3 regions of the Desulfotomaculum sp. OF05-3 genome follow, and region 1 is predicted to be linked to each of the others. Evidence: riboswitches for the same ligand, from Rfam matches in the RefSeq annotation. Region 1 holds a riboswitch; each other region holds the start of a gene.
The links. A riboswitch is a leader RNA that binds a small molecule or an ion and turns the genes downstream of it on or off. The one in region 1 is predicted to bind FMN.

Region 1 (10,721 bases):
AAGCATATCTTTCTGGATGTTGTACTTGTAACCGTCGTTTACTTCACGGTTCATATGGATTGCGAGGTTCGGGATCATGAGAAGATCACGGTCAACGTTGATCAGTTTTGTTGTGAGACGGTTGCCGTCTTTTACGATAATGCGTCCTGCAACGGAGAGAGGTCTGTCGAACCACGGTGCGCAGAGCATTCCGCCGTACTTCTCAACATTTAATTTTACATACTGGTTCTCGATGTTCATCTCAGAAGACTCTTTGATCTTTAAGGTCGGGGAGTCGCTGTGGCTTGCCGCGATATGGAAGCCGGAATAATCCTTGCGGGATACCTTGAATGCGATGATCGCGGACTGGTTGCGGGTTACGAAATACTTTCCGCCCTCAGCAAGATTCCAGGTATTGCCCTCAGCGAGGCGCTCGAAGCCTGCCTCGGTCAGGTAGTTTGCCAGTTCATGAACAGCATGGAAACCGGTCGGACTCTTTTTGATAAAGGAAAATAATTCTTCATTCAGATTCTGAATCATGTTTTTGTTACTCCTTTCGATAAATAACCCCTGTAAGTCATACTACATTATATAAAAAAAATGCAGATCAGGCAAGCTCGCGCTATGATGTGCGCAAGTGTTAAAATATGATTTCTGTTATAATTCTGACGTTTTTCTGAAATTTACGAAAAAGGTCTGGAAGAGGTACCTTTATTCTCAGTTTCATGTTAAAATATGGGCATGAGTAGCTGCGAAGGTATGGAACAGTTACAAATACGATCAATATGGTGAGAAGATCACTGGGAAAAGAGGGGAACTTATGGATTGGAAGAAGATCAGACAGGCAGTCCGCACGGTGCTGGCGGCTGTATTGATCTGCGCTGCATCGGTGGGAATCACCGGTGATCCGGCATATGCGGCGGATATGGGCGCAGTTTACGGAATTTATGAGCATGGAACCGGTTGGAGTGGGTATCATGGTGACAGCAAAACAGCGCGTGCTGGAACCGGAAGCTATGTGACGGCGATCCGCGCCAGCCTTCAGGGACAACCTGAGGGAATGAGCGGCACGCTTTCTTACCAGGTGAACTTAAGCGGAAGCGGATGGCTTTCCTGGCAGGAAAATATGACTCCGAATGGAAGCACCGAGACAGATATGCCGTTAGAAGCGGTCCGCATGGCATTTACCGGACAGCTTGCGGAGAATTATGATGTTTATTACTCTGTATATCAGAATGGCTCCTGGACAACTCTGGTGAAGAACGGGGAGACTGCGGGAACCGAAGGACAGGGACTCCGTGTGGATGGTCTCTGGGTAACGGTGACGGGAAAAGGTGCGGAGGTACCGGAAGGCCCGAATGGAAAGAGCGTTGACCCGACAAGACCGATGGTTGCCCTGACCTTTGATGACGGTCCGTCGAAGTATACGCCCCGGATCCTGGATTCCCTGGAAGCGAACGGCGGAAGAGCCACATTCTTCATGGTGGGCAACCGAGTTGCGTCCTATGCGTCTACCGTAAAGCGCATGGCGGATCTCGGATGCGAGACAGACAGCCATACCTGGGCACATACATATCTGACAGGAATGTCTGAGGGAGAGATATTACAGAGCTTAAATCAGACACGCGATGCCATTGTGGCAGCAGGCGGAAACGCGCCGAAAGGTGTCCGCCCGCCGGGAGGAAAGATCAATGATGCCAGTAAGGCGGTCCTCGCAAAGGCTGGAATGCCGTCCATCATCTGGTCCGTGGATACACTGGACTGGAAGACGAGAAACGCGCAGCACACCATCGACACAGTTCTCAGACAGGTGCAGGATGGAGATATCATCCTGATGCATGATCTCTATGAGCAGAGCGTCATTGCGGCAGAGACGCTGATTCCTGAACTCACGAGAAGAGGTTACCAGCTCGTGACAGTCAGCGAGATGGCAGAGCTCCGCGGTGGTATGGCGGCAGGACAGTCTTATGGACATTTCCGCTAAGAATAAAAAATATTGCAGTATGAAGCAAAATGTGATATTCTGTTAACGAACAAATAAATATCGTTCTTCGGGGCGGGGTGCGATTCCCCACCGGCGGTATAGTCCGCGACCTGCGAAAGCAGCTGATTTGGTGAGATTCCAAAACCGACAGTATAGTCTGGATGAGAGAAGAAATTGTATGACAGGAGTAGTTCATTCAAGCCCCGGACTTTTTCAATGGTCCGGGGTCTTTTTATTTACATGGACAGGGAATCATCCCCACGAGTCCGTGTGAGCCGGCAATCCTGCACAGCAATTCCTTGTAACAGAAGAACAACAAGTACAAGGAGGAACATTATGAACCAGAACAAAGTATTAAGTGTCAGAAATCTCGTGCTGATCGCCATGTTCAGCGCACTCGCAGCCGTATTGGAGACGATCCAGGTGGCGGTTCCGTTTGCACCGCCGTTTTACAAGCTGGACTTCGCGGAGCTCCCGGTACTGATCGGCGGCTTTGCCATGGGACCAGCCCAGGCAGCTCTGATCGCGATCGTTAAGAACCTCTTAAAGCTGCTCTTAAACGGAACAAGCACTTACTATGTCGGCGAGCTCGGAAACATCATTGGAAGCTGCATGTTCTCCGTACCGGCTGCCCTGATCTACCGCAGACATAAAACGAAAAAGACCGCTATGGTCGCTCTCGCTGCCGGTGTCATCTGTGCTATCGTCGGCGCTGTATTCGTAAACTGCGCGATCACACTTCCGTTCTACGCAAAAGTTGCTTTCGGCGGAATCGAGAACATCATCGCAATGGGAACAAAGATCAACCCGGCAGTTACAAACCTGTATACATTCGCGATCTTCATGATCGTTCCGTTCAACCTTGTAAAATGCGGACTGAACGCGATCGTAACAGCACTTGTATATAAGCATGTCAGCGTGATCATCCATGCAGGGGTTCACAGAGAAAAGAAAACTGAAAATACGGCGGCATAACACCTGAAATGGGAGATTCCCCCGGGATAGAGACGGCGAAAGCCGTGTCTGCCTCGGGGGACTTACAATTTATGTGAGAAGTGAGCAAAAGCCTGCGCAGGCACAAAAGTGAGCGCTGGCAGGTGGCAGCAGTACTTGACGGATAACGACCGAAATGAGATAGTGAAGCGGCAATGACTTAAGAAACGGAGAAAATAAAATGGTAAGATATTATAATGAACTGACAAGACTGGAAATGGAACAGGTCGACAAGGACGAGACGGTGGTCATGATCCCGGTGGGAGCGTTGGAACAGCACGGAAACCAGTGTCCGCTGGGTACAGACGAGATCATCGCGGAGGGAACGGCGAGACGGATCAAAGAGGCCTTAGACCGGGAGATCCCGGACTATCCGATGCTGATCTTTCCGCTGATCCCGGTGGGACTCAGCACGGAACATGTGAACTTCTGCGGTTCTGTCACCTTAAAGCCGGATACCTTTTATCATGTTCTCTACGACATCTGCAAAAGCCTGGCGCATCACGGATTCAGGAAGATCGCAATCTTGAACTGCCACGGCGGAAACTCCCCGATCATCCAGGTCTTAAGCAGGGAGGTAAGAAGTGAGCTCGGAATCGCCGTATTTATCATCAACTGTGGCGCATTCTTCGGAAACCAGGCGGTAAAAGACACTGTGACACCTGGAAATATCTGGGATTTCCACGGCGGTGAGATGGAGACATCCATGGTTCTCGCGGAGCGCCCGGAGACAGTAAAGCTGGAGACCTCCGAGGCGGGAATCCCGAGAAAGTTCATGGGAAACAAGACATTCACCGTATATGGCCCGATCACTCTTGGCTGGGTTTCAGAAGAGTGGGAGACCGAGGACGGAAAGCCCATCGGAATCGGCGGCGATCCAAGCGGGGCGACGGCGGAGAAGGGCAACCAGATCTACGACAGCTTTGTGGAGTCGATCCTTTCAGGGCTGAAAGAGATCAGAAAGTGGAAAGACTAAGGCACTGTTTCAGGAAATAGTAAAAAGTGCTGAGAAACCGGTGGACAGATCATTATTACAGCAATATTAAGAAGAACAGAAAAATTGAAATGAATGGAAACGATGCCGGAAAAGCCTGTAAATCCGCCGGAAATCTGTTGCAACCATAACTTTCATGTGCTAAACTGAATACGCAATTGAACAAAGTAAGGTGCTGCGGTTTTATGCAGCACCTTTATCATTACGCGGCAGGCCACAGCGATACCGCCGCATGAGCGTAAAAATGGGAAACCGTATAGAAGAAACACAGGTTTTCTGGACATTTGAGTAATAGAATCGAGAGTGCAGAACATGAATACAAAAGTAGTTCGTATCAAAGAGGAAGAGAAGACAAGAGAGACGCTGGAAAAGAATCCAGGGCTTTTAGAGGCGGCTGAGATCTTGAAAAACGGCGGTCTCGTGGCGTTCCCGACGGAGACCGTTTACGGCCTTGGTGCCAACGCGTTGAATGAGGAAGCGGCAAAGAAGATCTACGCGGCAAAAGGACGTCCGTCCGACAACCCGCTGATCGCCCATATTTCCTGTATGGAAGAACTTCCGGCGATCGTGAAGGAGATCCCGGAGGCGGGCCGGAAACTGGCTGAAAAGTACTGGCCGGGTCCGCTGACCATGATCTTCCCGAAAAAGGACATCGTACCTTACGGAACCACCGGCGGTCTTGATACCGTTGCGGTCCGCATGCCGGTGGATCCGGTAGCAAATTGCCTGATCCATCTCGCTGGTGTTCCGATCGCGGCACCGAGTGCCAACACTTCCGGAAGACCGAGCCCGACAAAGGCGGAACATGTCATCGAGGACATGGACGGAAAGATCGAGATGATCATCGACGGCGGCGCTGTGGGAATCGGCGTGGAATCCACTATCGTGGATGTATCCGGCGAGATCCCGACACTTCTCCGCCCGGGCGCGATCACCATTGAGATGCTGCGTGAGACGTTGGGCCAGGTGGATATCGATCCAGTGATCTTAGGACCGGTCGGCGGCGATATCAAGCCGAAGGCGCCGGGAATGAAGTACCGCCATTATGCCCCGAAGGCGGACATGACACTGGTGGAAGGCGACATGGACAAGGTCGTTGCCTACATCAATGAGCAGACAAAGAAAGCGGAAGCAGAGGGAAAGAAAGTCGGCATCATCTGCACCGAGGAGAGTCAGGACATGTACCAGGGCGGAAACCTCGAGGTGATCGGAAGCCGGGAACACGAGGAGACGGTGGCCCACAACTTGTTTGCAGTTCTGCGTGATTTCGATGCCAGAAAGGTTGACTGCATTTTCTCCGAGAGCTTTTCCAAAGACCAGCTCGGCCAGGCGATCATGAACCGCCTGTGCAAGGCAGCCGGATATCATATTGTGAACATATAAAATTGCTGGAAGGCCTGCGCTTGCTGCGGTGGCTGCAGTAAAGGCAAAAGTACAATCAATTAAAATGAGAAATGGATTTTACCCGTAACTGTGAGAGCGTTGGGCAGTTACATATATGAAATGGAGGACGATCTATGTCAGAAAAGAGAAACGGATACATTACCTGGGACGAGTATTTCATGGGAGTTGCAAAGCTTTCTGCCATGCGCTCCAAGGATCCGAACACACAGGTCGGCGCGTGCATCGTGAGCGAGGACAACAAGATCCTGTCCATGGGCTATAACGGATTCCCGAAGGGCTGTTCCGACGACGAGTTCCCGTGGGATAAGATAGACGAGGATCCGTATAATAGAAAATATTTCTATGTGACACACAGTGAGTTGAACGCGATCTTAAACTACCGCGGCGGCAGTCTGGAAGGCAGCAAGCTCTATGTAACACTGTTCCCGTGCAACGAGTGCGCGAAGGCGATCATCCAGGCGGGCATCCAGACCATCGTCTACGAGAGCGATAAGTACGCGAACGACGCGTCCACACGGGCATCCAAGAGAATGCTGAATGCGGCGGGTGTGCGCTATTACCAGTACAACCCGACAGGCCGTAAGATCGAGTACCGGGTATAACGGAGGAACGAATGAAATTTTTGCTGGCGGCGATCAACGCCAAATATATCCACTCGAATCCGGGTGTCTACAGTCTGCGCGCCTTTGCTAGGACGAAGATCCCGTGGGCGGATATCGAGATCGGAGAATACACCATCAATCACCAGATGGACTTAATTTTACAGGATATCTACAGGAGAAAGCCGGATTTTATCGGCTTTTCCTGTTATATATGGAATATTTCCTACATCATGGAGATCGTCCGTGACGTGAAGAAAGTATTGCCGGAGGTGGAGATCTGGCTCGGCGGACCGGAAGTGTCCTATGACGCGAAAAAAGTGCTGACCAGGGAGCCGGATGTCTGCGGCGTGATGCGCGGGGAAGGCGAGCTGACGTTTACGGAGCTTGTGCGGGCGTATCTGAAAAGGGAAGAACTGTGTGCAGCAAGCTTAGACTTAGATCACATTCCGGGAATTACCTACCGCGCTGAGAGCGGCGAGGTCGTGGAACGTGGTCCCCAGCGCCTTCTGAGCCTGGATGAGATCCCGTTCTACTATGACGATATGGCTGGATTCGAGAACAGGATCGTCTACTACGAGAGCAGCCGCGGCTGCCCGTTCTCCTGCAGCTACTGCCTGTCTTCCATTGATAAAACCGTGCGTTTCCGGAGTCTGGACCTGGTACTCCCGGAACTGCAGTTTTTCCTGGACCACAAGGTTCCACAGGTCAAGTTTGTGGACAGAACCTTCAACTGTAAGCGGGATCACACGTTAGGAATCTGGCGTTATCTCGTGGAACATGACAATGGGATCACAAACTTCCATTTCGAGGTCTCCGCGGATATCTTCGATGAGGAGGAACTGGAACTTATCGGAAAGATGCGCCCGGGGCTGATTCAGCTTGAGATCGGTGTCCAGTCCACAAACCCGGATACGATCAAGGAAATCCACAGACACATGGACCTTGTGAAACTAAAACAGGCGGTGGACCGGGTCTACGATTACCGGAACACCCATCAGCACCTGGATCTGATCGCGGGACTTCCCTATGAGAATTATGAGTCTTTCATGCGCTCCTTCGACGATGTCTACCGGATGCGTCCGGACCAGCTTCAGATGGGATTCTTAAAAGTATTGAAGGGCTCTTACATGGAAGAGCAGGTCGCGGCATATGATCTGAAATACCGGGGAATTCCGCCATACGAAGTCCTTTCCACGAAGTGGCTGCCCTACAGCGATGTGATCCGGCTGAAGGGCGTGGAGGACATGGTGGAGGTCTACTACAACAGCGGACAGTTCCCGGCAACCATGAAACTGCTGGAAAAGAAATTTGCGCGGCCGTCGGAAATTTTTACGAGTCTGGCGGAATATTATGAGAAGAACGGACTGACAGGGATCAGTCACAGCAGGCTGGCAAGGTATGAGATCCTTTATAGATTTTTAGAGGAAAAAGAGGTTAAAGTGGAACAGAGCACGCCTGCGGCAGAAGAACCGGCAGGAATGGAGCAGAAAACCGGCGTGATAGCTGCAGAAACAGCAGTAAAACTGACACTAGCTGACTTCCGCGACAGCCTGATGTACGACCTCTATGTCCGCGAAAATATCAAGAGCCGCCCGTCCTTTGCCAGTGACCAGTCCCCATACAAGAAAGAAGTGCGGGAATTCTTCATGGCGGAGGAAGAGAGTCCTCAGTGGCTTACGGACTATGCGGGATTTGATTCGAAGCAGATGGCGAAAATGGCTCATCTGGAACATATGGAAGATGGAACGTTTGTATTGTTTGATTATAAAAATCGGGATCCGTTGTCAGGAAACGCCAGAGCAGTCCGCTTCCGGTATGACCGGAAGGGAAGCCGGATGGTGCCAGCAAAACGAGCACGGATATGAAGAAAATTGTGCAGATATGTGATGATGCAGTGAAAGTAAAGATGGAGAACAGACATGGCAGATGAAATGATAAATTCTTATGTCGCCCTGGATCTTGAGACGACGGGCATCGGTGCCCGTCACGAAAAGATCACGGAGATCGGCATGGTGAAGGTGATCGACGGTGAGACGACGGACACTTACCACACTATGGTAAATCCGCACCGGGAGATCCCGAAGCGGATCGTGGAGCTGACGGGGATCACTGATGATATGGTGAAGGATGCACCGGGAATCGAGGAGATCCTGGATGAGGTCCTGGCCTTCACCGAAGACCTCCCGCTTCTCGGCCACCAGATCATTTTTGACTACGGCTTCCTCGTACAGGCCGCAGTGAACCAGAAACGGAAATTCGAGAAATACGGGGTCGATACACTGAAACTCTGCCGGTATCTGATGCCGGGGGAGGAAAAGAAGAATCTGAGTGCCGCCTGCGCGTACTTTGAGGTTACCCAGGATACGGCACACCGGGCACTTTCCGATGCCTATGCCGCCCACAATCTATACCAGGAACTGAAAAAAAGGTTTGGCAAAGAACGTCCGGAACTCTTCACTGCCAAAATGCTCCAATATAAGGCAAAAAAGGAACGGACGGCGTCGAAAAGGCAAAAAGAACACTTGCAGGATTTACTAAAATATCATAGAATAGACATAACTGTCGAGATCGATCACATGTCCGGAAATGAGATATCCCGGATGATCGACAAGATTATTTTCCAGTATGGAAGAATCCCGGAAAATGCGAAAAAACAGGGATAGTTTTCCGGAACCCTGAGAAAATGAATATTAGTGAATATAGTTCGGAATGAGTTACAGCATATGGCAGCCAGGACTTTTTGATCTGGAATGCGGAACATCAGTAAAATCTGATGCAGTTTGCTCAGGGCATGGGCTGTAACCGGAATGGAAAGCAAGAAGAGGTGAATGTTGTGTTTAACATGAATAATAAAAAGACAAGAAAGATTTTCTCTACCATCGTAATCGTATTAGTTGTACTCGCAATGGTAGTGCCGATGGTCCTCGGCTCCCTTCTTTCTATTTTTTAATCGTGACGGGCTGAAGCCCCAAAATCTATCAGGCATCAGGAAGATATCAGTGAGGAGAAAAGAATGAAGAAAAATGTGTGGATCGCAGGCATGACGGCGATTTTAAGCGCCGGACTTGTTTGGCTTGCCCCGGTTTTCACACTGGCAGATGAACGGATCCCGGACGGGGTCTCTGTTGGAGCCGTCAGTCTTTCCGGACTTACGGAAGAGGAAGCCGAAAAGCAGATTGAGAGTTATGTAAATGAAAAATTAAATCAGGATATCACGCTTGTGGTAAACGGCGCGGAGGCGAAGTCCGACGCGCAGACCCTTGGCGTCGCCTGGGATAACCAGGATGAGGTAGCTGAGGCCATTCAGGGGACGGAGCTCAAGGGAAACCTTGTAAAGCGGTATATGAAAAAGAAAGACCTGGAGGTAAATCCGGTGAAGATCGAGCTGGATCTCTCCGTGGACCAGGATAAGGTATCTTCCTTTGTATCCGAGAAATGCGGTTCCGCGGTGGCGGGTGCCGTTGACGCGACGATCACAAGAAAAGACGGAAAATTTGAGATCACTCCTTCAAAAGAAGGTCTGGCTGTCGATATGGATGCGACAAAAGCGGCTCTCAACGAGGCGTTAAACAGCGAAAATACGGATGCGATCCGGGTGGAGGCGTCTGTGACCGTTAAAAAGCCGAAGGTGACAGAGGAAGATCTCGCGACGATCAAGGATGTTCTCGGAACATTCTCCACCAGCTTTGCGACAAGCGGTGCGTCCCGTTCCACAAACCTTGCGGTGGGTGCAGGAAAGATCAACGGACATGTGCTGATGCCGGGCGAAGTGCTCTCCGGATATGAGTGCATGCATCCGTTTACACTGGAAAATGGATACAAGACGGCAACTGCTTACGAAAATGGCAAGTCCGTTGACAGCATTGGAGGCGGTGTCTGCCAGATCTCAACGACACTCTACAACGCGTCCTTATATGCGGAGCTTGAGATCGTCCAGAGACAGAACCACTCCATGTCCGTCAGCTATGTAAAGCCGTCCATGGACGCGGCGATCGCCGGAACTTATAAAGACCTTAAGGTAAAGAACCCATATGATACTCCGATCTACGTCGAGGGCTATACCAAGGGAAAGACCCTGACCTTTACGATCTACGGAAAAGAGACGAGACCGTCGAACAGGACTCTGGCATTTGAGTCTGAGACGCTTTCCACGACACCGTCCCCTACCCAGGAGATCCAGGACCCGAGTCTCCCGGCAGGCCAGCGCGTGAAGGTGGAATCCGGACATACGGGATTAAAATCGAAATTATATAAGTGCGTCTATGTAGATGGACAGTTACAGGAACGCACTTTATTGAATTCTGACACATACAACGCGTCAAAGACTGTTTACCGCGTAGGTACAGGAGTCGCGGCTCCGGCAGAGACAACACCTGTGGCCCCGGCAGCACCTGCGGAAACGGAAGCTGCGGCCCCGGCAGAGACAGCAGCGCCGGAGACACAGGCGCCTGAAACCGCGGCCCCGGAGACAGCCGGACCGCAGCCGGGCGAGAACTACGGCCCGGGAATGAGTGCCCAGGCGGGAGAGAACGCGGCTTAGGCCGCATAGAAAAGAGACCGGAATCATGAGAAAAATTGAGCGCGAACCCAACGGAGCTGGGATCTTTAAGCCGGGACAGGATCTGGTAGTTGCAGGAACTGTCGGAAAAAACGGTGTGAAGGCGGCTCTGTCGGCAAAAGAAAAAGAGATATCAGCCCGATTCCCGGAGTGGTTTGTCAAACGGATCCGGGAGCAGGCAGATAAAAAATCAGAGCTGACTCCGGA
Region 2 (10,721 bases), on a different contig from region 1:
GACATATTTCTTCTGTGCAAAAGAGTGCTTAAACCTCGGTACTGCAGTTGCGTACCCGGTAGGTATCGTACTTGCGGTCGTATTCCTTGGAATCTTCATCCGCGCAACGAAGAAACAGACAGCATAATGTAAGATTATAATGACACGAAAGACAGGCTGCAAAGCTGGGAGTGTCTGACTGCAGATGATGCAGAAAGTATAAGCTGCCCCGGTGAAAGGCTGAGGGCAGCTTATACTGGTTATTCAGTATTTGGGAGGCGAGAGTTATGTTCTTAAAACCGGCAAAACTTGGAGAAAAAGAGATTCCGGAGAGTATTCTTTCAGAGGACAAAAAGCACTGTAAGAAGATCGGTCCCTGCGGAATCGGAAAAGAGGCTCTGTACCTCAACAGCTTTTATCTGGAGCGGCGCTTCTACATCCCGGTATCTTCCGTCTCCCGTGTCTTTAAGCGCGTGGCGATGAGCAAAGGCGGATTTACCGGAAAAGGCCTGTTTGCCACCATGCCGTACCTGGTGGTTGTCTATGAGGACGGTAAGGAAAAACAGTGCAACTTTAAATATGAGGATCAGGTGGACGCTTTCGTGGCATCCGTGAAGGAACGGTTCCCGCAGATAAAGACCGTGAGTGAAGCGGCGGAAAAGCGCCTTGCGGAAGCTGAGAAAAAGCAGGCGGAGAAATGTCTCATTCCGCTTTCTGAGCAGGCGAAGGAGACGGTAAATGTCCTGGAGCAGGCAAAAGCAGCCCTCACGAAGCGGTTGTCCCTGTTCACAGAGCTCACCAATGCGGCAAAGAAAAAGAGAACGTATGAGAAGACAAAGCCGTTTTACAAATGGCTTGCCTTATTCATGGTAGTCATGGGGGCGGCGGCGCTTGCATACGGCGTATTCTCCTTTATGAACCATGATGCGTTTGCCGTATACTTTGTCCTCTTTGGAATGGCGGCGATCTTTCTGTTCTCCGGAGCGAATGTCATGCCGACGAGTACGAATAATCGGAAAGCCATCGAAAAACGTCTTGCAGCGGCGGAAAAAGCCGTTACGGGGTATGTGGACAGCCTCCATCTCGGACTTCCGGTTCCGGCCTGTTACCTTCATCCGGTGACTGTAGAGCGGATGCAGCGTGCTGTCCGTGAGGGGCGTGCCGAGTCTGTGGAGGACGCGTTTGACGTTGTAAAAAATGATCTGAAAAAGACCAACGCGGATGTATCCGTCACCCAGGAGGAATTCGATGAGATCATGGCGATCAAGCCGGTCTTTCTGGTCAGAGATTACGTGTAGATGAAAAAATTGACTGCCGTATCAGTAGGCTTATGCTGGACGGCAGTCTTATTTTATGTAACAGGAAATTCCGAGGAATTCCAAAGATGTGCACTCACGCGAAGATGTAGATTGTCGCAAGCGACCGCGCGAGGCGCGAGAATGTGCCAAGGCACGTTTTTTAAAAAAAAACAAGGATTCATGGTATTATATGAAAACCGGGATGCTGCGCAGATAGGCGGCATCCCGGTTTTCTTCATATAATTTTGATAGATTTCTGCTATTTTCCTGCAGCCATCTGATAGATCTTAAGCATATCTTCCGCTTCCAACTTCTTCGCGGATCCCTTCGGGCCGCCTGCAGCGATTCTCGCGTTTTTTGCCATAGTCTCAAGCTGTTCTTCTGTCGGATCGATGCCGAGTTCCTTTAAGTTTGTCGGCATATTGATGGCGCGGTAGAAGTTTTCCATGGCCTCGATGCCCTTTAAACCCGTCTCCATGTCATCTTTTCCAGGCTCAACACCCATGACATTCACTGCAAATTTCGCAAAACGCGGAGTGCAGTTATCGATCACATATCTCGCCCAGCTGCCCCAGATCGCCGCCAGTCCCGCACCGTGGGCAACGTCGAACATTCCGCCGATCTCATGCTCTAAGAGGTGGGAGGCAAAGTCTCCGCCATCGTTTCCACAGCCGGTGAGGCCATTGTGGGAGAGACTTCCGGACCACATCACCTCGGCTCTCGCGTCATAGTTGTCTGGATCGTCCACAAGGATCTTCGCGTTCGTGATCACGGTGCGCATAAGACCTTCCGCAATGGCATCGGTGATCTCCATATTTCCGCCGTTTGTGAAATAGCGCTCCATGGTATGCATCAGAATATCGGTGCAGCCGCAGGCTGTCTGGTACGGCGGGAGAGTCATTGTGATCTCCGGGTTCATGACAGCAAATACAGGGCGGGAGATATCATTGTTGTAGCCGCGTTTTTCCAGTGTTTCATCGTTTGTGATAACAGAGCTGTTGCTCATCTCACTTCCGGAAGCCGCGATGGTCAGAACAACGCCGATCGGAAGGCATGCGGATGCCTGACGGGTGTGCTCATAGAAATCCCAGACATCACCGTCGTTCGCGAGACCGTAACCGATGGCTTTCGCGGAGTCGATGACACTGCCGCCGCCGACAGCGAGAAGAAAATCAACGCCCTCCTTTCGGCAGAGCTCGATCCCCTCGCGGACTAAGGAAAGACGTGGGTTTGGGACAACACCGCCAAGCTCCACATAGGTGACTCCGGACGCGTCCAGGGACTCTTTGATCCGTCCGAGAAGACCGGAGCGGATCACGCTGCCGCTTCCGTAGTGGAGCAGGACTTTTTTACAGTTGACATTTTTTACAAGCTTTCCGATCCGGTATTCGGTTTCTTTTCCGAATACGACGCGGGTCGGGGTATAGAAATTAAAGTTGAACATCGAATTTCCTCCTTATGTTGCGAAAATAGACAGTGCTTAATATATCAAGTATAACAGGAAATCAGGTACCATGCAAGAATTTTGAGTAAAGGGATCCTCTGTGAAAATTCCTATCGAAAATACTTTACAAATACGGAGAACGGGAGTATATTGTAAACAACCGCTGATGAAAATGACGGTCAGCGATAGGACAATTCAATAATGAGTCTTCAGGGCAGGGTGCAAATCCCTACCGGCGGTAAAGCCCGCGAGCCGAGAGGCATGATCCGGTGAGATTCCGGGGCCGACAGTATAGTCTGGATGAAAGAAGAATTTCAGGTTTGTTTGTGATATGCGGAAGTGATCCGGTACTCGAAAAAGAGGACGGGATCGAGGAATTCCGGATCACGGAAGATCGGATCAGTAGCTCTGGAATAGGAAACTGTTTCAGGGCTTTTTTGTGTAACGGGAGATTGATCCGGGAAAGCTGTGAATTGCAGAAAAGTTATATTTCCGAATGAAACAACGGACCGAATATGGAAAACCCTGTAGGCATCTACTTTACAGGTTTTTTTAACAGAAAATTCCTATGGAACTTTCTGATTGCGCCTGTAAGGCAGGTTTGCGGAAAGAGGAGTGAAAAAGATGACGGACCGGGATTATATGCTGCGGGCCATTGAGCTTGCAAAGGGGGGACTTGGCTGGACGAGCCCGAATCCCCTCGTGGGAGCTGTGATCGTGAAAGACGGAAGGATCATAGGGGAAGGTTATCATGAGCGGTGCGGAAAACTTCACGCGGAGCGAAACGCCATTGCGTCGCTCACGGAAAGTGCGGAGGGCGCGACACTCTATGTGACGTTAGAGCCGTGCTGCCATTACGGAAAGACACCGCCCTGCACGGAGGCGATCCTCGAGCAGAAGATCGCAAGAGTTGTGATCGGTTCAAGAGATCCGAATCCCCTGGTAGCAGGAAAAGGAGTGGCGATCTTAAGAGCAGCGGGAGTCCGGGTGGAAGAGGACTTTATGCGTGAGGAATGCGATGCGTTAAATCCGGTATTCTTTCATTATATCACAAAGAAAACGCCCTATGTGGTCATGAAATACGCCATGACGGCGGACGGAAAGATCGCTGCGCGGACCGGCGACTCCAAGTGGATCACAGGAGAGAGCGCAAGGAAAAAGGTGCAGGAGCTGCGCCACCAGTATATGGGGATCATGGCGGGGATCGGCACAGTCCTGGCAGACGATCCGATGTTAAACGTCCGGATCCCCGGGCTGAAGAGTCCGGTGCGGATCATCTGCGACAGCGGACTCAGGATCCCGATGGATTCACAGATCGTGAAAACGGCAAAGGAGTACCGGACCATCGTAGCGTATGCGGGGGAGTATTCCGGGGAAGGCTGTAAAGAAACGGAAGAGAAAGCGGAACAGCTTCACGCGGCCGGCGTGGAGACCGTGTCGGTCCCGGACGCAGACGGGCGTGTGGATCTTGGGAAGCTCATGGAATATCTTGGAAAACAGGGCATCGACAGCGTGCTTTTAGAGGGCGGCGGTACCTTAAATGACGCGGCGCTGTCAGCCGGGATCGTAAACGAGATCTGCGCGTTTATCGCACCGAAGATCTTCGGCGGTGCCGGCGCGAAGACTCCGGTTTCCGGGATCGGTGTGGCGCATCCGGCGGAAGCCGTGATGCTGACGCTGAGACAGGTGGAGACGATCGGGGATGATCTGATGCTCAGATATTCAGTAGATTGAAAATGGGAAAGGAAATGAGAGCATGTTTACAGGGATCGTAGAAGAACTCGGACAGGTGAAGGCACTTTCCCTGCGCGGAAATTCCGGTACACTGACGGTAAAAGCAAAAAAAGTTCTGGAAGGAACAAAGATCGGTGACAGCATCGCGGTCAATGGTGTCTGCCTTACGGTCACAAATATGAAAAATAACGAGTTTTCCGCCGACGTGATGGCGGAGACTGTGAGGAGAAGCAGCCTCGGAGCACTGCGGGACGGAAGCTATGTAAACCTGGAGCGGGCCATGGCGGCAGACGGCCGGTTCGGCGGTCATATCGTTTCCGGTCATATTGACGGAACTGGTCAGATCGAATCGATGAGACGGGAAGAGAATGCAGTCTGGGTCACGATCACATGTGCGGATAAGATCCTGGATCTGATCGTGGAAAAAGGGTCGATCTGCATCGACGGGATTAGCCTCACGGTGGCGGCGGTGACAAATAGGAACTTTTCAGTGTCAGTGATCCCGCATACCGGCGAGGAGACAACACTTTTGAAGAAAAAAGCAGGAGATCCGGTCAATCTGGAAAACGACATTGTGGGGAAATATATTCAGAAATTTGTGGATATCGGAAGAAATTCCGGTGCGGACCGGGGAAAAATGCCTGACGGTGAAAATGCCGCAGGAAATGCCGCAGGAAATGCGAAGGGAAACTCGGGGCTCAGCATGGAGTTTCTTCAGAAATATGGATTTTAGAGAAGACGATTCAAGGACAAGGACGTTAGAAAGGCAGGAAGCTATGAACGAACAGTACAACACAATCGAAGAAGCGATCGAAGATCTGCGGGCGGGAAAGATCATTCTCGTAACAGACGATCCGGACCGGGAGAATGAGGGAGATATGATCTGCGCGGCAGAGTTCGCGACGCAGGCAAATATCAATTTTATGGCAAGTCATGCAAAGGGACTGATCTGTACGCCGATGAGCGCGGCAGTGGCGGAGCGGCTGGGACTTCCGCAGATGGTATCCGAGAACACGGATAACCACTGCACGGCATTTACGGTCTCCATCGACCATGTGGACACGACAACAGGAATCTCCGCGGCGGAGCGCTCCTACACGATGATGAAGTGTGTGGATCCGGCGACAAAGCCTCAGGATCTCAGAAGACCGGGCCATGTATTTCCTCTCGTGGCAAGGCGCGGCGGTGTCCTTGTGAGAAACGGCCACACCGAGGCAACTGTGGACCTCATGCGTCTGGCGGGACTTTCCGAGTGCGGCGTGTGCTGTGAGATCATGGAGGAAGACGGAACCATGATGCGGACCACAAACCTGTGGAAGCTGGCGAAGGAGTACGGACTGAAATTCATCACGATCAAGGAGCTGCAGGATTACTGCCGTGTCCATGAAAAACATGTGGTGCAGGAGGCCTGCGCGGACATGCCGACCCAGTATGGACACTTTAAGATCTACGGCTATGTGAACGATATTACCGGCGAGCACCATGTTGCTCTTGTAAAAGGTGATATCGGGGACGGCGAGGATGTGCTCTGCCGCGTGCATTCCGAGTGCCTGACCGGAGATGTGTTCGGTTCCATGCGCTGTGACTGCGGAAAACAGCTCCAGACCGCGATGCGCCAGGTGGAGGCGGAAGGCCGTGGCATCATCCTCTACATGCGCCAGGAAGGCCGCGGCATCGGTCTGATCAACAAACTAAAGACGTATGTGCTTCAGGAGCAGGGCTTTGACACGGTGGAGGCCAATATCAAGCTTGGTTTTGCTCCGGATCTCAGGGAATACTGGATCGGGGCACAGATCTTAAGGGATCTCGGCGTGAAGTCCTTAAGACTTCTCACGAACAATCCGGAGAAGATCTACGGACTTTCCGGCTTCGGACTTGAGATCCATGAGCGCGTGCCGATCGAGATCGATCCGCAGCAGTACGACAGCTTCTATCTGAAGACGAAGCAGGACAAGATGGGACATATCTTTACAAAAATTAAAGTGTGATAGAATGGAAAGTTCATTGCAGAAAACATAAGAAAGAAAAGGAGAATCATCATGAAAGAGATCAAGGTATTAGAAGGAAAAGTTGTAGCACCGGAAGGCATGAAAGTGGGGATCGTAGCTTCCCGTTTTAACGAGATCATCGTAAATAAGCTCTTAGGCGGAGCGGTTGACGGACTTGTCCGCCACGGTGTGGAGGAAGAAAATATCACGGCGGCCTGGGTTCCGGGCGCATTCGAGATCCCGGTTGCGGCATCTGCCATGGCAAAGTCCGGCAAGTATGACGCGATCATCTGTGTCGGCGCTGTGATCCGCGGTGATACCACACACTATGATTATGTGTGCAGTGAAGTTTCCAAGGGAATCGCTCAGGTGGGACTGGCAGAGAAGATGCCGGTACTCTTCGGCGTCCTGACAACAGAGAACATCGAGCAGGCTATCGCCCGTGCCGGAAGCAAAGGCGGAAATAAAGGATATGACTGTGCACTTTCCGCAATCGAGATGGTAAATCTTATGAGACAGTTTTAATTGATCAGTAGGTCTGCGCATTTACTGCGCTGACCGTAAGAAAACTTAGACTAGAAGGAAAAAATCCTATCGGCACAGCCGATTTGGAATGGATTTTTGCGTGTAACTGTGAGGTACTGAACAGTTACAGACAGTTTTGAGTAAGATGATATAGACATAAAAGATCAGCGCTCCTGAGAATATTTTTCAGAGGCGCTGATTTTTGCGTAATAAGGCTTCCTCGGAAGCTCCTATGACACAAAAGGTACATTATGTTTTATCACAGCCTATATGGTTTTCGTCTCCTCCGTGAATTTGACCGCGAAATCCCGGTTCAGTTTTATGAAGATCTGCTGCTCCTCGGCAGACCAGCTCTCGAAAATCGCATTTTCAATGGCGATCAGGCGATGGGCGGTATTTTTCATGAGTTCCTCTCCTTTTTCCGTGAGAAAAACGCAGGTGTTCCGCCCTGTTCCGGGTTTCAGGTACAGATAACCGGCCTGTTCCATCCTGCGTACTGCAGAGTTGATCGTGGATTTTGTGGTGCCGGTCTCTTTGTAAAAAATACTTTGATTGCAGCCGGAGCTGTGTTCGTTGAGGGAGTAGAGAATATCAAGCTCGCTGTCCGTGAGACCGAGCTTTAATGCAGCGTCATGGTAGACACTGTCGACTTGGCTGAGCAGGTTGTAAAATTCTTTAAATGCAGAGTACATGGCAGATCTCCTGAAAATATAAGTGTATGGGGGCAGTGCAGGGCTTTGCATCCGCCGGCCCGGACTGTCAGTCTATGTGTATCCGTACTTCTTTGCCTTCCGGATCAGGAAGAAGAGCGACAGGCATACCGCCATAAATTCCGCCGCGATGATGGAATACCAGATCCCGGAGACACCGAGGAAAAACGGCAGGATGATCACAGCCCCTGTTTCAAAGATCATGGTACGGCAGAAGGAGATCGCAGCGGAGACGCCCCCGTCGTTGAGTGCCGTAAAGAAGGACGATGCGTAGATGCTGAAGCCCATGAACAGGAAAGAGATCGAGTATGAGCGGAATGCATGGACCGTCATGTCTAAGAGGTGCGTGTTATAGCGGACGAAAATTCCCGCAAGAAAGGGGGCACCTGCTTCTGCCGCGATCGTCAGGATGATCTGGAAGGTCAGGATCAGCCGGAAGCTTTTTCCGAGCAGATTCTTTAACTCACTCTTATTTCCCGCACCGCAGTGATAGCCCACGATCGGGGCACTTCCCATAGAGTAGCCGATAAAGAGCGCCGCGAAGATAAAGCTCACATACATGATGACGCCGTATACGGCAACACCGTCGGAACCGGAAAGGCGCATGAGCTGCCAGTTGTAGAGCATGTTTACGATGGACATGGAGATGTTCGTCATAAACTCGGAAGCGCCGTTTGTACAGGACTTCAACAGGGCACTAAAGTCCATATGGGTCCTTCCGAGGCGGAGCCGGCTCCTGTTTGGAAAGATAAAGTAGAGCAGGGGGATCAGTCCGCCGATGGACTGACTGATCGCTGTTGCGGCGGCAGCTCCCACAACGCCGAGACGCAGAACAGCGATAAAATAAGCATCGAGGATCATATTTGTAAGTCCTGACGCGATGGTGATCAGGAGTCCGAGCTGCGGGCGTTCCGCAACAACTAAAAAGCTCTGGAATACATTCTGCAGCATAAAGGGGATCAGAGCCAGCAGGATGATCCGGCCGTAACGGACGCAGTAGGGGAGGAGTATCTCATCAGCGCCTAAGAGTTTTGCCATCGGGGCTAAAAGGATCTCGCCGCCTACCGTAAAGAGGAAGCCCACCGCGATCAGAACGTAGACGAGGAGGGAAAAGATCTCCTTTGCCTTTTTTTCATTCCCGGTTCCGAAGGTCAGAGCCACCAGGGCACTGCCGCCGCTGCCGGTCATAAAGCCGATGGCACCGAGGATCATGAGAAACGGCATAATGATATTGATGGAGGCGAAGGCCTCGGAACCCACAAAGTTCGAGACGAAAACACCGTCCACAACACCGTAGATGGACGTTAAAATCATCATGACGATAGACGGAAACGTGAACCGCAGGAGTTTTTTATAGGTAAAGTGGTCGGAAAGTGAAATATTCATTGTGTACCCTTTCAGTTTTTTTACTGTGTCTGCCCGAGGGAAAATTCATGTTTTTCCTATCGACAGTTTTGCAGCTGTTGATGTACGAAATCGTACGTAGAATCATAGTACGATTTCGTACATATGTCAAGAAGAACTTTGCAGTTGCTGTTCGCGCCTTGCACAAACAGTAACTGATTTTGCCGATGCTTCGCATTCCAAATCGGCAAAATCCACTACTACCACTGTATTGTACGGGATTTTCAGTTTAGAAAATTCCTACTCGTGTACAGCAACACTTTACACAGATTTTACATTCTTTTACCGGAGCGTGATTGTTCGTTTCTTTTTTCTGCTATATGATATAGAAGTGAAAATGAGAGAAAAAAGAAAGAGCAGTCACGAGCTGGGTCGACTGCGGCAGAGGAAAAAGAATATGACATATAAGGAAATCAAGAAAAACGCGGAAGTTTTAGCTTACCTGAAAAAAGGAAACGACAATCTGGGGACTATGGGATTTACAGATCATTCGGACGCGCACTGCGCGATGGTTGCGGAGCGGGCAGCAATGATCTTAAAGAAATTCGGTTACTCAGATCACGATATCGAGCTGGTGAAGATCGCCGGTTTCATGCATGATATGGGAAATGCGATCAACCGGCATGCCCATGCGGAGTATGGTGCCCTTCTGGCATCCCAGATCCTGGAAAAGACGGATCTTCCGATCACAGACCGCGCGATCATCGTCTCCGCGATCGGAAACCATGATGAGTCAACGGGCGGAGCCGTAGATCCGATCTCCGCGGCGCTTATCATCGCCGACAAGACGGATGTACGCAGAAATCGCGTCCGCCAGAAGGAGATGGCCTCCTTTGATATCCACGACCGCGTAAACTATGCGGTTACAGAGGCAAAATTAAAGGTAAATGAGGAAAAGAAAGTGATCACCCTGAACTTAAAGATCGACGAAAACATCTGCTCCATGCTGGAGTACTTCGAGATCTTCTTAAAGCGCATGCTCATGTGCCGCCGTGCGTGTGAAATGCTCGGAGCGAAATTCAAGATGACGGCGAACGGAAGCAAGATCGTGTAAAATAAAATATGGAATATGCATAAGAGACACTCTTGGAACAGACCGTAATTGGCCTGTTTGGAGAGTGTTTTTGTGTATGTGGGAAATAATAGTGGTGGTAGTTGTTTCAACTTGCATGTGTAAATGTCAGATGGTAAAATTAAGAAAAAAGGAGACCCATCCGCATGAAATTTACACCGATCGACCGAACCATCTGGGAGAGAAACTCCCATTATGATTATTATACAAACCTGTTAAAATGCGGCTACAGTGTGACTGTGTCCTTAGATATCACGAAGCTGCACCAGCAGGTAAAAGAAAAAGGACTGAAGTTTTATCCTGCCTTTGTCTACTGTGTCTCAAAACAGATCGCAGTGACAAAAGAATTCCGCATGGGACGGGACAAGGAAGGAAATCCGGGATACTACGATATCCTTCATCCGAATTATACGATCTTCCATGAGGATGACCATACCTTCTCCGATGTCTGGACCGGATACACGGAAGACTTTAAAACCTTCTATAAAAATATGAGAGATGACATGGAGACCTACAAAGACGTAAAAGCCGTAAAGGCAAAACCGGGACAGCCACAGAACTTTTACT
Region 3 (10,721 bases), on a different contig from region 1:
CATGAGCCATGCGCCAGAAACTGTACTTCACTATGGTTGGGGTGTTGTAGCCGACACCCAGCTCCAGAAAGAGAATTTTCTGCTCGCTTCGAGTTCGGAGAAAATTTTCGTACTGCTCCGCTGCCTTGTGCCAGCCTTCGTCCTCCACAAAGGTATCATCGCAGCGGAGATTCATGGTCATGGGCTTGCCGCAGTGAGGGCAGACGGGTAAAAGTTCTGTCGGTACTTTCATATTCTGCTGCCGCTTGACCATTTCACGAATCGCGGCTTCGTTATCAAAGGTTTCCTGACAGCACGGCTCACTGCACTGGAACAGGCCGTAATCGCCCTGCGTGTAAAACAGCCGCTTTTTATCAAAGCCTGCTTTCTGAAAACAGTGATCCACGTTGGTCGTGATAACGAAATAATCCTTGTCAGACACCAGCTTCAAAAGGTCATCGTAGACCGGTTTGGGGGCATCCATATAGCGGTTGATGTAGATGTATCGGCTCCAATAACTCCAATGCTCCTCCGGCGTGGCAAAGGGATAAAAGCCGCCGGAATACATATCCTTGATGCCGTACTTTGCCGCAAAGTCGGAAAAGTATTTTTCAAACCGTTCGCCGGTGTAAACAAATCCGGCTGAGGTGGAAAGACCGGCTCCGGCACCGATCACCACGGCGTCACAGTCCTGCAATGCAGCTTTCAATCGCTCAATCTGCTCTGAGCAGCTTTTCGTATATGGCTTTGTCCAAATCCTTGAAAACATTGAAGATCACCTTCTTTACACCGGTATTTCTATTCATAAACTGTTTCACGGTTTCCACGGCGATTTGCGCCGCCTGCTCGTTGGGAAAATGAAACTCTCCTGTAGAAATACAGCAGAACGCCACACTTTCCAGACTACTTTCCGCCGCCAGCTCCAAGCAGGAGCGGTAGCAGGAGGCCAACATCTCCCGGTCACGCCGTGTCACACCCCCTTCAATGATCGGCCCAACCGTGTGCAGGACATATTTGCAGGGCAGATTGAATGCAGGGGTGATCTTTGCCTGTCCGGTGGGCTCGGGATAGCCCTGCTGCCCCATCAGCTCCGCACAGGCAAGCCGCAGCTCCACACCCGCATAGGTATGAATGGCGTTGTCGATGCAGCGGTGGTTCGGGATATAACAGCCGGTCATGCCGGAGTTTGCCGCATTGACGATGGCGTCACACCGAAGCGTTGTAATATCCCCCTGCCAGAAATACAGCCCCGGCTGAACAGGCGTCAGGTCGTCAAGATCGGTAATGCCCTTTGCGGCGGTTTCAGCTTGCAGATATTCGTCCTGAGTTTTCAGAACCTCCGCATCCATACGCCGGGGCGCACGAATATTCATCAGTCCCCGCAAAAGCTGGCGCTGGCTCTCCGGCTCTGTTGGAATCCTCATATCCCGATATTCTGGGCGTTCTTTCAAAAGTGCCTGAATGAGAAACTGTCTTTTTTCCCTATGGTTCATAGTCAAACCCTCTTTTCGATAACCTGTTTGGGGCAAATTTCCGCACATTGCCCGCAATGCAAGCAATGGTGTTGGTCGATAACTACCGGCTTCTTTGTGATGTCGATACACTTCTGGGGACAGACGGAATAGCACAGCTTGCAGCCGATGCAGCCTTCCCCCACATAGTAGCCCGGTGCTTCCTGTGCTTCTCTTCCAATGGTGAAGCTGTCCCGGACGATGTGTGCCGGGTCACTGATGTCAAAATACTCGCCATCCGCTTCATACAGGCAGAACACCTCTAATGCACTGCGGGTATTGCCGGGATCGTGTAATGCCCGATGGCTGTGATAGACTATCGGGCATTCTTCTATCTTCTTTCATCCGGACTATACCGTCGGTTACGGAATCTCACCGTATCATGCCTTTCGGCTTGCGGACTTTACCGCCGGTGGGGAGTTGCCCCCCCCGCCTCAAAGATTGCAATATTCTGTCTTATTTCCTTAGAACTCGTAGGGAGGGTTTCCGGAGAAGTCAGCGATAACGCCGTGGGCATTATCCAGATAGAACACCTCAAAGATGGGGTTGGCAGCCTCGCCGTACTGACCTTTCACGATGGGGTTCTGGATGCACATTTCCTTGGCAGCCATGTTGTTCTCAAACACAGCCTTGCCGTGCAGGCGGATCCATGCATACTCCGGGCTTGAAACGGAAATCTCGATCTCCGGGTTTGCCTGCATATCCTTGTAGACGTCCTTAGTGTTGTTGGTGCAGAACCACAGCTTGCCGTCCAGTTCGCCGGCGAACATAAACGGGCGGCACTTTGCCTTACCGTCACGACCAACGGTAGCCAGATACTGTACAGGGTTGGCATTCAGAAATTCTACGACTTTATTCATGATAAATACCTCCAAAAATTTGTTGTTTTCTCTTGATGTTTTGATTGTAATGCGATTTGTACGGCTTGTGAAGTACGCACAATATTGTGGTATGGTTACCTCCGGGTAACGATCAGAACTTGCCGTTCTGATTCTGCCAGGTGGACTGATCTGCGATGGTCTCCATCACGTCCCAATGCTCGGCGATCTTGCCATTCTCGTCAAAGCGGAAGATGTCAAAGGCGACCTGCTCACCGGCACCGGTGCCGTATGCCAGATTGTGCTGGATGTAGCCATCAGATAGCAGGCTGCGGGCGGTGTCTGTATCGCCGGTGGCAAAGGTGTTGATAAGCGCCAGCGCCTTTTCAGCCTGGCTCTGTTCCTGCCGGACAGGCGCCGTCTGCTGGGTGCTTTCAGCGGATGTTAGGGATGCGGCGTCCTTGGAGCTGCAGCCGGTGAGGGCCGTGCCGAGCATGGCAAGAGCCAGCGTGAGAGAAAGAAATTTTTTCATTTTGAGTAACCTCCTTGGTAATTGGGCTTGCTTTCGTTTGCCTCTGGCATTATAATAATACCGTAGCTCCAATTCGTGAAGTAAGCACATTATTGTGCTGTAGTTACCAAATAGAAACTAATATGTAGTTACCAAGAAGAAACGATTGCACCATTACTGGGTTTTCCGGCAATTTGGCACTTGAAAAATTTTATGGAGATTTTTTTAATGAACGAAACAAGCGCAAAAAAAGAACTCCCTGCATGTCCCGTGGAGACTACGCTGACCCTCATCGGGGATAAGTGGAAGGTGCTGATCCTGCGTGACCTGATGCCGGGAACAAAGCGGTTCGGCGAACTGAAAAAGTCCGTAGGCAATGTGTCTCAGAAGGTCTTGACCGCCCAGCTCCGGACAATGGAGGAAAGCGGACTTGTAAACCGCAAGGTCTACGCCGAAGTACCGCCGAGAGTGGAGTATTCTCTGACGGAACTCGGAAAAAGTCTGAAACCCATTCTGGATTCCATGCGGGCATGGGGCGAAGCATATAAGGCCAAACAGTAAAAAACCCGAAGCAGTACCTTTACCGTGCTGCTTCGGGTTTTCCTGACCGATGGAGATGTTCCGATGGACAACAATGCATCAGAACGTGCAATCCGCGGATTCTGTGTCGGTAAGAAGAACTGGCAGATGATCGATACCATCAATGGTGTGAGTATACTGGACAAGCAACACTTCACTTTGAACCAAACTTGTCCAATGTCTTAACTCACTTGGATTAGAATGATTGTCGCATGAATTAGCTGGAATGGAAAGACGGTGGGTTATTCAGCGCTTACAAAGGATCTGTCTCAGGACGAACCGGTTCCCGGGATATCCGATGATCCTTTCCGGTCTTTTTAGCGCAAGAAAACCAAACAGCCATCACAGCCATTTGGTTTTCTTAAAATTACTTCTTCTTTTTTACTTCTTAGATCCTTCTGTTCTCATGGATTCCCAGCACTACTGCACAGACTGCTGCGATCACAAGTCCGATCCAGAAGATGAATGCGTCTGCAGCACAGTGCTTTTCCGTGACGAACAGCAGGACACCTATCAGGATATATACTGCAAACAGTATGACTTCCACTACAATGTATAATTTCTTATTCGGTTTCGTGTTTTCCATGTCTGTTTTCCTCCTTAGGCTTCTTCTGACTCATCACGGAGCTTCTTCACACGTACTACGGTATAACCCAGGATTACAAGGAGCCATACAATGGGGATCCAGTGGAAACCACATTCACCAAACGGTATATGGCTGTCACTGTCCGTACCATTCTCAACGCTGTCGCTGTCTGCATGGATGCTCTCCTCTTCCTGTATGCCATCTGCATCACTTCCGTCTGCATCGCTGCCATCTGCATCACCTGTCAGGCTGCTTTCATCCGCAGCATCGTTCAGGCTGTCATCCTCTGCCGGATCCTTCTGCCCGGCATTACTGTTGCCGGTACTGTTTCCTTTATTTCCTTTATGGGCATTATTTCCGGAATCATTGCCGGCTGTATTACCTGCATCTGGTGTATTACCTGTGTTACCTGTACTTCCGGAATTGTTATTCCCATTGGTATTGGAGTTATCACCACCGTTATTGCCGCCGTTGTCTCCGGAGTTATTTCCGGAGTTATTTCCGGAGTTATTTCCGGAGTTATTTCCGGAGTTATTTCCAGAGTTGCCTCCGCCGTTGTTACCGCCGTTTCCTCCATTGCCATTGTTGGAGCCGCCGCCATTTCCGCCGGGTCTGTTACCGTTACTGCCGGAGCTGCCGCCGTTTCCATTATTTCCGCTGTTAGAGTCTCCGCCGTTTCCGCCGTTTCCTCCATTGCCGTTGTTGGAGTTACCGCCATTTCCGCCGTTTCCTCCGGTGCCGTTGTTGGAGCCACCGCCATTTCCGCCGTTTCCTCCGGTGCCGTTATTGGAATCTCCACCATTGCCACCGTTGCCTCCGGTGCCGCTGTTGGAGTCTCCACCGTTTCCGCCGGATCCTCCATTGCCGCTGTTGGAATCTCCGCCATTTCCACCGTTGCCTCCGGTGTTGTTACCACCGTTTCCTCCGGTTTCGCCTGAGCTTCCTCCATTACCGCCGGATCCGCCGTTACCCTTGTCAGAGTCGCCGCCATTTCCGCCGTTGCCGCCACTGCTGGTGCCGCCGTTGTTATTATTTTCCCCTGTGGAGCCGCTGCCGCCGTCTCCTCCGTTTCCACCGTTGCCGTTGTTGGAAGTTCCGCCGTCACCGCCATTTCCACCCGATGTTGTACCACCGTTATTATCGGTCTTTCCGGGCTGTGTGGTCTCGGTTCCCGTACCGCCGTTACCGCCGTTGCCACCAGGATTCGTGTTATCTCCTGTTGCGTTTCCGCCGCTTCCTGCATCACCGCCTTTGACGGTTCCACTAGGATTGATGGTGATGGTCTTATCGCCTGCGCTGATTCCGGTTCCACCGTTTCCTCCATTACCCGGAGTACCGGCTGCGGAATCTCCGCCTTTACCACCGTTGCCGCCGGTTACCGTTCCATTGACCGTCGGAGTGATCTTGCCGTTACCGTCGATACCGGCTCCGCCGTTTCCTCCATCTTTGCCTTCGGTGCCATCTGCACCGTTACCCCCGATCACATTTGCATTGCTTCCGATGATAAGTCCGGCATCTGCTGTATCACCACTGGCTCCGATACCGGCTGCTCCATCTGGATGTTTAGCAGAACCGTCTCCACCTTTGATCGTACCGTTTACGATTTCAAGATTCGTTCCCGGATGTTCGTTGCTGTTAACATCCTTGACAAATTCCAGTCCCGGTTTTGCCTCATTATTATCATCTGCCTTGTCACCTGTGATGGTCTTATCATTTAAGTCGATCTTGACCTCACCCCATGTGTCAGGGATCTCAACTGTGTGGTCGATGTCTTTCTTCACGATGACCTTGTAGTTGCCGTCAGCATCCACTACAACATCTACATTATTATTAGATGCTTTCTCATCCTTATCGGTTTTTCCATTTGTCGTTGTCTGGTCACCGTCATCCGCAAACTGCTTTGCGATATCTTTTGCATCCACGAGGGCTGTTTTGCCGTTTACAGAACCATATTTCTTATGACTGATCTGATATGGTGTTGCTTTCTTCAGGCCTGTGATGGTTGCTTTTCCATCCCCATCCGTAAATATGGTTGATTCATTACCTGTCGGAATGCTCATGTGCGGTAAAGTAATAAAAAGATTTAGGTAGCCGCCTTAACTATTCCTAAATAAGATAATATGCACAGTATTTTCTCGTAAATAGAAAATAAATTATTGCATTTTACCAATTATTATGTTAAAATGACAATGTAACAAAGAGCTATGTATTTTTAAGGAAAGGGAGGAACTTATGAATTTAAGAAAATCTATTTTAGCACTTTCAGTAGTAGCTGGAATTGTAGCTGCTCCAATGACTGTATTTGCCGCTCATACTCATAGTTAGGGTTCTCCCCAGTACTATGGATATGAAGATGAAATGCCTGGTATATATGATGACTGGGATAAATGTGCGACACGTCATGTATATAATTACAAACAATGTTTAATTTGTGGAGAAGTAAGCATTTATGAAGTTGAGACGATTGAAATGTCTCACAAATGGGTGAATGGTGCATGTGTATATTGCAACAAAGGTTACGCGAAAGAGATAAATTAACATAGTATCATTACCGGCAAGTTTATGATCAAAAAATAGAAAGCATTGAGAATATTTCAAAATTTCTTGAAAGTACTCTCAGTGCTTTCTTTGATAATATGAAAGGAGAAATAAATGCAAAAAAAACAACTTTCTGTATTAGTACTAATTATTTTATGCTTTTTATTAGGATGTAACAGAGAAACACCAAAAGATGAATCTCAACAAAATTATGAAGATGAATCTAATATTTCTAAAACAAATGGAGAAGAACTTGTAAATATAAACAGTGAATTGTTAGGTTCGACTCCTTTTGATATCCAAATCGATAAAACAGCATTGCAGACTAGAAAAGAAACAGAAACAGAAGTTACAATAAAGACAAATTTAACAGACTGGGGTTATACTGTTTCTTCTGAAAAAGGGAAAATATCTGATATAAATAAAAATTCATTCATATATATAGCACCTAAAGATGAGAGGGATGATACTATAAAAATACAATTATCGGACTATGAAAATGGCATATCATATGAATATACAATTCCACTTATTTTTGCGGGAAACAATGAACATTCTTTAGATAAATTCAAGGAAAATCTTTCAAGATTACCTAATAGTTAGTAAAGAGTCGATAGACTAAAGTACCACCATCCTCTTTTATTTCAACTGAATATCCATCCCGCCGCACCGCAGCGGCACATGAAGCAGTAAATCCGAAAAAGATTTGCTGCTTTTTTTGCGTCCATTTTTGGCAAATTTCCAAAAGTTCCGTATTAGACAGTGAAACCAAAAAAGGCTGCCATTTTTTTCAGACAGCGGGCAAAACGCAGCTTCCGAAACGCCTTATTGTCGGGAAAGACCGAGCCGCCGGAAAAGTTCTTGCCGGAAAGTCCGTCCATTCTGCTCTTTTGTGGTTTGTAGGGAGTAAGGGAAAAACGCCAGCCCGCAGCCTTTTATAAAAAAAGCTGGTTATAGATTTTCTGAAAAAGTGGCAGTAGCAAGTGAACGGCAGGCCGGCAGTTTCTTAGAGCAAGATTCTACCGAGGTGCCAAAATTCGCTTATCGCTCATTTTGCCCCTGCGGGAATCTTGTTGGGGAGTGCCTTCCCCAAACCCTGCTTATGCGGCTTGCGCCGCTGAAAAACCCCTCAAAATATTTTTCGGATTTTTCAAAAACAGTTCCGCTTCACACCCTGTTTTTCTCCTATTAGTGAGAGGACACCACGCACAGAAAGGAGGTCAACCACCTATGAAACGATACAACACGCCGCACCGCAGCCGGGTAGTCAAAACACGCATGACCGAGGAAGAATACGCCGAGTTTGCCCAGCGGCTTTCTGCTTACCACATGAGCCAAGCCGAGTTTATCCGGCAAGCCATAACCGGGGCAGCCATACGCCCCATCATAACCGTTTCCCCCATCAATGACGAGCTGCTTGCCGCTGTCGGGAAGCTGACCGCCGAATACGGGAGGATCGGCGGCAACTTAAACCAGATAGCCCGGACGCTGAACGAGTGGCACAGTCCCTATCCGCAGCTTGCCGGGGAGGTACGGGCGGCGGTTTCCGACCTTGCTGCCCTAAAGTTTGAAGTCTTGCAGAAAGTGGGTGACGCTGTTGGCAACATTCAAACATATCAGCTCTAAAAACGCCGACTATGGCGCAGCGGAAGCCTATCTCACATTTGAGCATGACGAGTTTACCATGAAAGCCACCCTTGATGAAAACGGGCGGCTGATACCGAGGGAGGATTACCGCATTTCTTCCCTCAACTGCGGGGGCGAGGATTTCGCTGTTGCCTGTATGCGAGCCAATCTCCGCTATGAGAAAAACCAAAAACGGGAAGATGTGAAAAGCCACCACTATATCATCAGCTTTGACCCACGGGACGGGACAGACAACGGCTTGACCGTAGACCGGGCGCAGGAGCTGGGCGAGCAGTTCTGCAAGGAGCATTTCCCCGGACACCAAGCCCTAATCTGCACCCACCCGGACGGGCATAACCACAGCGGGAATATCCATGTGCATATCGTCATCAACTCCCTGCGGATTTACGAAGTCCCGCTTCTGCCCTACATGGACAGACCAGCCGACACGCTGGAGGGCTGCAAGCACCGCTGCACCAACGCCGCTATGGAATATTTCAAGAGCGAAGTCATGGAAATGTGCCACCGGGAGGGGCTTTACCAAATCGACCTCTTGAACGGCAGCAAGGAACGGATAACCGAACGGGAATACTGGGCGGCAAAGAAAGGGCAGCTTGCCCTTGACAAAGAGAACGCCGCCAGAGAAGCCGCCGGACAGCCGACCAAGCCCACCAAGTTTGAAACGGACAAGGCGAAGCTGCGCCGGACGATACGGCAGGCACTTTCCCAAGCTGGCAGCTTTGACGAGTTTTCTTCCCTTTTGCTGCGGGAGGGTGTGACCGTCAAGGAGAGCCGGGGGCGGCTTTCCTACCTCACGCCGGACAGGACAAAGCCTATCACAGCCCGAAAGCTGGGGGACGATTTTGACAAGGCTGCTGTCCTTGCCCTGCTCACGCAGAACGCCCACAGAGCTGCCGAACAGACCAAAGCCATACCCGAATACCCTGCCGCAGTTAAAAAGCCGTTACAAGGGGAAAAAGCTGCAAAAACCACCCCGGCAGACAACACCTTGCAGCGCATGGTTGACCGGGAAGCCAAGCGAGCCGAGGGCAAGGGCGTGGGCTATGACCGCTGGGCGGCAAAGCACAACCTAAAGCAAATGGCAGCTACCGTTACCGCCTATCAGCAGTACGGCTTTTCCTCCCCGGAGGAACTGGACGAAGCCTGTTCTGCCGCCTATGCCGCCATGCAGGAAAGCCTTGCGTGGTTGAAGCAGGTGGAAAAGACGCTGAACGGGAAAAAGGAGCTGCAACGGCAGGTGCTTGCCTATTCCAAGACCCGCCCTGTCCGGGACGGGCTGAAACAGCAGAAAAACGCCAAAGCAAAAGCAGCCTACCGTCAGAAGCATGAAAGTGACTTTATCATAGCAGACGCAGCCGCCCGCTATTTCAGGGAGAACGGCATTTCCAAGCTGCCGAGCTATAAATCCCTGCAAGCAGAGATTGAAAGCCTTATCAAAGAGAAAAACAGCGGCTACAACGATTACCGGGCAAAACGGGAGGAGTACCGCCGCTTGCAGACTGTCAAGGGCAATATCGACCAGATTTTACGCCGGAGCGAGCCGCAGCGCAGAAAGGAGCAGAGCCATGAACGGTAATATCCCCCGCATGGACTACCGCCAGTACCGGGCAGCCCGCCGCCTTGTGCATGAGTGCTGCAACTATGACAGCGGGAACTGCCTGCTGTTGGAGGACGGCGAGCCTTGCGTGTGTGTACAGAGTATCAGCTATTCGCTGCTCTGCCGCTGGTTTACCGCCGCTGTCCTGCCCCTTGATGAAGCACTGGAAGCCGCCCTCTTGCGCCGGGGAAGCCGGAAACGCTGCGCTGTCTGCGGGGCGTTCTTCTTCCCAAAATCCAACCGGGGGAAATACTGCCCGGACTGCGCCGGACGCATGAAGCGGATAAACGCCGCCAAACGGAAGCGGAAACAAAGGGAGAAATGTCACGCTTTAGGGCATTTCAAACCCGCATAAATCAAGGCTTTTTTGGAGGGTGTCAAAGGGTGCGTGATACATTTATCCTTTTCCCTTAAAAACGCCCCCTAAAAGCGTAACAGAACCCACAGACAGACACCACAAGGAGGTGAACCCTATCGCTGATTATATGACCGCAGGAACGGAGCTGCCCGCTTACCTGCCTTACCCCCGTTTCCTGCTGGAAACAGACCTATCCCACACCGCAAGAGAGTTATATGCGCTGCTGTTAGACCGTTCCACCCTTTCGCAGAAGAACGGCTGGCAGGACAGCGAGGGACGGACATACATTGTCTACCCCATAGCAGAGATAGCGGAAATGCTGGATAAAGGCTGCACCACCATAAAGGGCGCACTGAACGAACTGGACGCTGCCGGGCTGCTGGAACGCAGACGGACGGGCTTTTCTGCCGCCAACCGTCTGTATGTGAAAGTGCCGCCTATCCCAGTGGTACAGTTTTCCGACCAACTGACGGACGGAAAACCGCCCCTCATAAGGGCGGGAAACCGACCAACTGACAGCCGGAAAACTGACCTTATGACGGTCGGAAAACCGTCCCCTAACCAAACTAATATAAACAACCTAATAGAGAGCCAAAC

Region 2: it holds a riboswitch for FMN, as region 1 does, so the genes downstream of both, ribD (bifunctional diaminohydroxyphosphoribosylaminopyrimidine deaminase/5-amino-6-(5-phosphoribosylamino)uracil reductase RibD) here and DXA87_RS01790 (ECF transporter S component) in region 1, are expected to answer to the same signal.
Region 3: it holds a riboswitch for FMN, as region 1 does, so the genes downstream of both, DXA87_RS00660 (4Fe-4S binding protein) here and DXA87_RS01790 (ECF transporter S component) in region 1, are expected to answer to the same signal.

What each region holds. Positions count from the first base shown of each region.
Region 1 is NZ_QWGO01000002.1:43,447-54,167, forward strand. Features, by position in the region: gene DXA87_RS01780 (M18 family aminopeptidase) at 1-519, opposite strand, end outside; gene DXA87_RS01785 (polysaccharide deacetylase family protein) at 800-1,963, shown strand; FMN riboswitch at 2,023-2,140, shown strand; gene DXA87_RS01790 (ECF transporter S component) at 2,300-2,938, shown strand; gene DXA87_RS01795 (creatininase family protein) at 3,138-3,932, shown strand; gene DXA87_RS01800 (L-threonylcarbamoyladenylate synthase) at 4,263-5,333, shown strand; gene DXA87_RS01805 (dCMP deaminase family protein) at 5,468-5,956, shown strand; gene DXA87_RS01810 (B12-binding domain-containing radical SAM protein) at 5,968-7,821, shown strand; gene DXA87_RS01815 (3'-5' exonuclease) at 7,876-8,619, shown strand; gene DXA87_RS01820 (VanW family protein) at 8,970-10,496, shown strand; gene DXA87_RS01825 (AIR synthase-related protein) at 10,522-10,721, shown strand, end outside.
Region 2 is NZ_QWGO01000009.1:52,592-63,312, reverse strand. Features, by position in the region: gene DXA87_RS06855 (carbon starvation CstA family protein) at 1-127, shown strand, start outside; gene DXA87_RS06850 (ATPase P) at 267-1,277, shown strand; gene DXA87_RS06840 (iron-containing alcohol dehydrogenase) at 1,537-2,721, opposite strand; FMN riboswitch at 2,923-3,037, shown strand; gene ribD (bifunctional diaminohydroxyphosphoribosylaminopyrimidine deaminase/5-amino-6-(5-phosphoribosylamino)uracil reductase RibD) at 3,346-4,455, shown strand; gene ribE (riboflavin synthase) at 4,478-5,188, shown strand; gene DXA87_RS06820 (bifunctional 3,4-dihydroxy-2-butanone-4-phosphate synthase/GTP cyclohydrolase II) at 5,232-6,443, shown strand; gene ribE (6,7-dimethyl-8-ribityllumazine synthase) at 6,495-6,968, shown strand; gene DXA87_RS06810 (MarR family transcriptional regulator) at 7,235-7,660, opposite strand; gene DXA87_RS06805 (MATE family efflux transporter) at 7,733-9,064, opposite strand; gene DXA87_RS06800 (HD domain-containing protein) at 9,480-10,136, shown strand; gene DXA87_RS06795 (chloramphenicol acetyltransferase) at 10,301-10,721, shown strand, end outside.
Region 3 is NZ_QWGO01000001.1:153,046-163,766, forward strand. Features, by position in the region: gene DXA87_RS00650 (Sir2 family NAD-dependent protein deacetylase) at 1-748, opposite strand, end outside; gene DXA87_RS00655 (protein-ADP-ribose hydrolase) at 693-1,472, opposite strand; gene DXA87_RS00660 (4Fe-4S binding protein) at 1,475-1,750, opposite strand; FMN riboswitch at 1,820-1,936, opposite strand; gene DXA87_RS00665 (pyridoxamine 5'-phosphate oxidase family protein) at 1,955-2,350, opposite strand; gene DXA87_RS18290 (hypothetical protein) at 2,463-2,840, opposite strand; gene DXA87_RS00675 (helix-turn-helix domain-containing protein) at 3,048-3,380, shown strand; partial or broken gene DXA87_RS00680 (transposase) at 3,411-3,518, shown strand; gene DXA87_RS00685 (hypothetical protein) at 3,787-3,984, opposite strand; gene DXA87_RS17850 (hypothetical protein) at 3,999-6,044, opposite strand; gene DXA87_RS00700 (hypothetical protein) at 6,637-7,125, shown strand; gene DXA87_RS00710 (plasmid mobilization relaxosome protein MobC) at 7,753-8,148, shown strand; gene DXA87_RS00715 (relaxase/mobilization nuclease domain-containing protein) at 8,120-9,745, shown strand; gene DXA87_RS00720 (cysteine-rich VLP domain-containing protein) at 9,735-10,121, shown strand; gene DXA87_RS00725 (replication initiator protein A) at 10,252-10,721, shown strand, end outside.